2 linked regions of the Kineosporia succinea genome follow. The protein of the gene in region 1 interacts with the protein of each later gene in a pairwise test. Links are inferred from orthologs where the notes say so. Each region holds a gene or a part of one and is shown on either strand. Other genes may lie near its edges.

Evidence for each region.
Region 2: the proteins of ftsZ (region 1) and rlmN interact in binary tests that used the Escherichia coli proteins (3 or more experiments, as listed by UniProt). The link is inferred for Kineosporia succinea from one-to-one orthologs.

Annotation. Positions count from the first base shown.
Region 1 is NZ_JAUSQZ010000001.1:4,671,390-4,674,636, forward strand. The notes cover bases 194-3,126. They hold ftsZ (cell division protein FtsZ), read left to right. Parts: upstream 194-900; coding sequence 901-2,352; downstream 2,353-3,126. Other genes in these bases: J2S57_RS20290 (cell division protein FtsQ/DivIB), read left to right, coding at 194-709; J2S57_RS20300 (YggS family pyridoxal phosphate-dependent enzyme), read left to right, coding at 2,384-3,076; J2S57_RS20305 (cell division protein SepF), read left to right, coding at 3,113-3,126. In the rest of the region: more of J2S57_RS20290, read left to right, coding at 1-193; more of J2S57_RS20305, read left to right, coding at 3,127-3,247. UniProt on the Escherichia coli protein: Essential cell division protein that forms a contractile ring structure (Z ring) at the future cell division site. The regulation of the ring assembly controls the timing and the location of cell division.
Region 2 is NZ_JAUSQZ010000001.1:517,807-520,913, reverse strand. Bases 242-3,034 are described here. They hold rlmN (23S rRNA (adenine(2503)-C(2))-methyltransferase RlmN), read left to right. Parts: upstream 242-933; coding sequence 934-2,136; downstream 2,137-3,034. Other genes in these bases: J2S57_RS02350 (DivIVA domain-containing protein), read left to right, coding at 2,426-2,983; J2S57_RS02360 (phosphatidate cytidylyltransferase), read left to right, coding at 242-865. Also shown: more of J2S57_RS02360, read left to right, coding at 1-241; J2S57_RS02345 (nucleoside/nucleotide kinase family protein), read right to left, coding at 3,071-3,107.

The sequences.
Region 1 (3,247 bases):
GGTGGTGCTCGCGGGGGTGGGCTGGCTCGCGTTGCTGTCGCCGTGGGCGAAGGTCGAGCGGGTCACGGTCAGCGGGCTCGACCGGATCAGCGAGTCCCAGGTGCGCGGTTACACCGACACCGAGATCGGGCACGCGATGCTGCTGGCCCGCACCTCCGACGTGAGCGCCCGGCTGGAGAAGCTGCGGCTGGTGAAGAACGTGTCGGTGAGCCGGGTCTGGCCCGGCACGATCCGCGTCGTGGTCACCGAGCGGAAGCCGGTGGCGGCTCTGCCGTCCGAGAAGGTCGCGGCCAACACCACCGACGGCAAGAAGCCCAAGAAGACCGTGCAGATGATGCAGCTGGTCGACGACGAGGGCGTGGTCGTGGAGACCCGGCCGGTGTCCGAGCTGCCCGGCGACCTGCCCCGGATCGAGGTGGCGCTGGGGGAGAAGCAGAGCGTCGCCAACCTGCGCGGGACGCTCGCGGTGCTCAACGACCTGCCCGACGACCTGGCGGACCGGCTGCGCTCGATCGGCACCGACTCCCCGGACGGGATCTGGCTGAAGCTGTCGGCCCCGGTCGAGGGCGCGAAGAACCGCACGGTGACGGTGCGCTGGGGGGACGCGGAGCAGAACGGGACGAAGGCTCGCGTGCTCACGGCGCTGCTGAAGCAGAAGGCGAAGACCTACGACGTGCGCGCTCCGGAGATGCCGAGCACCGCCTCGTAGCGGTCGGCGGACGGTGGGTGACCGGCGCGTTCGGCGCTCATGGTCTTACTCACCCGGGCGACACACCGGCGAGGTCGTTGAAAGGCCCCGGGTGGGCACCTACGTTCGCTTATCAGTACAGGCTGACATAACTATAACCCTCCAGTTGAGGGTTAGGGTCTAAGGATCCGGCGAGCGAGAGGCATCCCGACGTGGCAGCTCCGCAGAACTACCTCGCGGTCATCAAGGTTGTAGGTATCGGTGGCGGCGGCGTCAACGCAGTCAACCGGATGATCGAGGTGGGACTCAAGGGCGTCGAGTTCATCGCGATCAACACGGATGCACAGGCGCTGCTGATGAGCGACGCCGACGTCAAGCTTGACGTCGGCCGTGAGCTCACGCGCGGCCTGGGCGCCGGCGCCGATCCCGAGGTCGGCCGCAAGGCCGCCGAGGACCACGCCGAAGAGATCGAAGAAGTGATCAAGGGCGCCGACATGGTCTTCGTGACCGCCGGCGAGGGTGGTGGCACCGGTACCGGTGGCGCGCCCGTGGTCGCCCGGATCGCCCGTTCGCTCGGTGCCCTGACCATCGGTGTGGTGACGCGCCCCTTCACCTTCGAGGGCCGGCGCCGTTCCACCCAGGCCGACTCGGGCATCACCTCCCTCCGCGAGGAGGTCGACACCCTCATCACCATCCCGAACGACCGGCTGCTGTCGATCAGCGATCGCCACGTCAGCGTGCTCGACGCCTTCCGGTCGGCCGACCAGGTCCTGCTCTCCGGTGTGCAGGGCATCACCGACCTGATCACCACCCCGGGCCTGATCAACCTCGACTTCGCGGACGTGAAGTCCGTGATGCAGGGGGCGGGCAGCGCGCTCATGGGGATCGGGTCGGCCCGCGGCGAGGACCGCGCGATCCAGGCCGCCGAGACCGCGATCTCCTCGCCCCTGCTCGAGGCCAGCGTGGACGGCGCGCACGGCGTGCTGCTCTCCATCCAGGGTGGTTCCGACCTGGGCCTCTTCGAGATCAACGAGGCCGCCCGGCTGGTGCAGGAGGCCGCCCACCCGGAGGCCAACATCATCTTCGGTGCGGTCATCGACGACGCCCTCGGCGACGAGGTGCGGGTCACCGTGATCGCGGCCGGTTTCGACGGCGGCACCCCGGTGAAGCGTCGCGACGAGAACGCGCTCGGCCAGGTGAGCGGGCGGCAGCAGTTACCGTCGTCCGGCCAGGCCCAGCAGCCGCAGCAACCACCGCAGCGGCCCGCGCACTCCCAGCCGCCGACGACGCTGCCCACCCCGGCGCAGAACCAGTACGCGCAGAGCCAGTACCAGCAGCAGCCGGGTCTGCACGGTCAGCACCCGACCGGTCAGCTCCCGCCGGTGCCGCAGCAGCAGGCCGTGCCCGCGCACTCCGGCAGCCCGCTGACCAGCAACGGTTACGCCCCGTCGGGCAACCACGGCTACGCCCAGCCGACGCCGCTGAACCCGCCGGAGCCGGAGCCCGAGGCTCCGACCGGTGAGCAGGCCACGCAGTACGAGGCCCCGAAGGACCCGACGCCGACCCCGCCACGGGTCATCGAGGTGACGGACCCGCGTCCGCGCACCCCGCGTCCGATCGTTCTGGACGACGACGACCTCGACGTCCCCGACTTCCTCAAGTAGCGTCCCTCTCCCTTACGGGCAAGGAGGCGTGGTGGAACGGCAGCAGGAACTGGCCACCGGACTGGAGAAGGTCCGGTCCCAGGTGACGACGACGTGCGAGGACGCCGGGCGCGACCCGGCCGAGGTCACGCTCGTCGTCGTCACCAAGACCTACCCGGCCAGTGACATCCGGGCACTGGCCGGGCTCGGCGTCCGGGACGTCGGCGAGAGCCGCGACCAGGAGGCCTCGGCCAAGGTCGAGGAGTCTTCCGACCTGGATCTGACCTGGCACTTCATCGGCCGGTTGCAGAGCAACAAGGCCCGGGCCGTGGCCCGGTACGCGCACACCGTGCACTCTCTCGACCGGGCGAGTCTCGTTCCCGGCCTGTCGCGGGGCGCCACCGAGGCCGGGCGCACGCTGCGCTGCTTCCTCCAGATCAGCCTGGACGGTGATCCGACACGCGGGGGAGCGCCCGTCAAGGACATCCCGGCGCTGGCCGACGCGATTGCCTCGGCGGAGTCCCTGCAGCTGGCGGGCCTGATGGCCGTCCCGCCTGTGACGTGGGACCCAAATCGCGCCTTTTCCGATCTTTTGGGTGCCTCCGCGCATCTAATCCAGCAACATCCGGAGGCAACCGGCATCTCGGGTGGCATGACCAGCGATTTTGTGCAAGCGCTGCGTCACGGAGCGACTCACCTGCGTGTCGGCAGCGCGGTCCTCGGTCAGAGGCCGCCGCTCAGGTAGCTTCGTCGCAGGGTGAGCGAACATGCGGAGGTTTCGATGAGCGGCGCACTGCGCAAGACCATGGTGTACCTGGGCCTTGCCGAGGACGACGACCGCTACTCGGCGTACGACGAGTACGAGGACGAGGACTTCGATCCGGTCGTGGATGACGAAGAAGAACGAGAAGAGCCC
Region 2 (3,107 bases), 4.2 Mb from region 1 along the record:
GCGCAACATGGATAACCCGCCCGAGCCGGATGCGACAATCGTCGCCGTGGCGGCCAAGGACCACGGCCGCGCGGGGCGCAACCTACCCGCGGCCATCGGGGTCGGCGTCGGGCTGGCGGCTCTCGCCCTGGTGTCGCTGTTCGTGCGGCCGGAGGCGTTCGTCGCCCTGGCGTCGTTCGTGGTCGTGCTCTCGGTCTGGGAGCTGTCCGGGGCCCTGGCGGCCAAGCAGATCGTGGTGCCGGTCATCCCGGTCGCCGTCGGTGCGCTCGGCATGCTGGTCTCGGCCTACGTCGCGGGCCCGGAGGGGCTGCTCGTCAGTTATCTGCTGACGGCGTTCGGCATCCTGCTCTGGCGAATAGTCGAGGGCATCGACGGGGCCATGCGAGACGTCACGGCCGGTCTGTTCGTGGCGGCGTACGTGCCGTTGCTGGCCGGGTTCGCGATCCTCATGCTCGCGGCCGACCAGGGGCCCGAACGGGTGGTCACCTTCATCATCGTCACCGCGGCCAGCGACATCGGTGGTTACGTGGCGGGGGTGCTGTTCGGCAAGCACCCGATGGCCCCGAAGATCAGCCCGAAGAAGTCCTGGGAGGGTTTCGCCGGCTCGCTGATCACCTGCCTGGTGGCGGGAACGGCGGCCACGGTGTTCCTGCTCGACGGTCAGCCCTGGGTGGGCGCGATCGTCGGGGCGGCGGCCGTGTTCACCGCGACCGGCGGCGACCTGTCCGAGTCCCTGCTCAAGCGCGACCTGGGCATCAAGGACATGGGCAACCTGCTCCCCGGCCACGGCGGAATCATGGACCGCATGGACTCGTTGCTCCCCACGGCCCCCGTGGTCTACCTGCTCCTGCATTTCCTGCTCTGAGAGCCCTGCCTTCCTGCTCCGGAGCATCCGGAGCACAGCCTGCTCTAGCAAACCCAGAAAGCGCCAAGATGACCTCCGAGAACCTGCCCGAGCCGAAGCCGACCGCGCCCGAGCCCGGCAAGCTGCTGATGGTGGCCCCCCGCCGGGGCAAGCCGCCGCGGCACCTGGCCGACCTCACGCTGGCCGAGCGCATGGCGGCGGTCAAGGAGCTGGGGGAGAAGCCGTTCCGGGGCCGTCAGCTGTCGGTGCACTACTTCGAGCGCCTGGCCCAGATGGACGCCGCCGAGCTCACCGACCTGCCGGGCGCGTCCCGTCAGCCGATGCTCGACGCGCTGCTCCCGACGCTGATCAAGCCGGTGCGCGAGCTGGTCTGCGACGACGGCGCCACCGTCAAGACGGTCTGGAAGCTGTTCGACGGCGCCCTGGTCGAGAGCGTGCTCATGCGCTACCCCGACCGGGCCACGGTGTGTGTCTCCAGCCAGGCCGGTTGCGGCATGAACTGCCCGTTCTGCGCCACCGGGCAGGCCGGGCTCACCCGCAACCTGTCCACGGCCGAGATCGTCGAGCAGGTCCGCACCGCCGCCCGGTACATGCGCACGGCCGTGCCCCTGGGCAAGAGCACGGAGGGCGTGCCCCTGGGCGAGGAGGCCGAGGAGTCGGCGGAGGGTCAGGCCGGCCGCGTCACCAACGTCGTCTTCATGGGCATGGGCGAGGCCCTGGCCAACTACAAGTCGGCCGTCGCCGCGATCCGCCGCCTGGTCGACCCGGCCCCCGAGGGCCTGGGCATGTCCGCGCGCGGCATCACGATGTCGACGGTCGGCCTGGTGCCGGCCATCGACAAGCTCGCGGCCGAGGGCATCCCGGTCACGCTGGCGCTGAGCCTGCACGCCCCCGACGACGAGCTGCGCGACGAACTGGTGCCGATCAACACCCGCTGGAAGGTCGGCGAGACCCTCGACGCCGCCCGCCGCTACTTCGACGCCACCGGCCGCCGCGTCAGCATCGAGTACGCCCTGATCAAGGACATCAACGACCACGAGTGGCGCGGCGACCTGCTGGGCCGCGAGCTGAACAAGCGGGGCAAGGGCTGGGTGCACGTCAACCCGATCCCGCTGAACCCGACGCCCGGTTCGAAGTGGACCGCGAGCACCCGCCGCGCCCAGAACGCCTTCGTGAACGCGCTGCGCGAGCGCGGCGTGCCCACCACGGTGCGCGACACCCGGGGCCAGGAGATCGACGGCGCCTGCGGGCAGCTGGCCGCCACGGTCTAGAAGCACGGTCCAGAAGCACGGACAGGAAACTCCCCGGCGTCTGCGGACGTCGGGGAGTTTCCGCGTGATCGACCAGCGCCCGCTCCGATCGACCAGCACCCGCCCCGATCGACCAGCGCCCGCCCCGATCGCCCCGGACGCGAAGGGGCACCGGACACGCACCGACGCGAATCACACCAGCCTCAAAAAGTCACGGGCGCATCACAACTGGTTACGTGCCGCAAATTTCACGCGTTCCATCTACGGACCAGCACACCAACTTCCCGTCGGCGGGTGCAGAATGTGAGCCGTGAGCGACACCTTTCCGCGCGCCGGCCGCGTCTCCAAGGGCTACGACGTCGACCAGGTCGAGTCGTTCCTCGGCCGCGCCCGGGCCGCCTACGAGGAGAACGGCCGCGGTCCCGCGATGACGTCGTGGCACGTCCGCACGGTCGGCTTCGACCTGGTCCGCGGCGGGTACGACGTCGATGCGGTCGACGCCGCCCTCGACCGCATCGAAGACGCCTTCGCCCGCCGCGAGAAGCAGCGGGGTGAGGAGCGCAGCGGCAGCCAGGCCTGGCAGACGCAGCTGCGCACCCAGGAGCAGTCGCTGCGGGCCCAGCTGGGTCGTCCCGACGGTGAGCGGTTCCCCCGCGGCAGCGGCATGGAGCTCACCTACGACATCGACGCGGTCGACGACCTCTGCATCCGCATCGAGGAGTCGTTCGCGATGGGCCAGCCCCTCCCGCCCGACGCGGTGCGCTTGGCGGTCTTCAAGAGCCGTCGCGGCTCGCGGGGCTACCGCGAGGCCTCGGTCGACGCCTTCCTCGACCGCGTCGTCGAGCTCCTGGTCGTCCAGACGGTCTAGAAGCCCAGAAACGGGAGACGCGCCGGGAGACTCGAGTCTTCCGGCGCGTCCCCCATCGGCTTCGGGTTCAGAGAACCAGGGCCGGGATCAGTCCATCTCGACGATCAGGTCGGCCCGCTCCCGG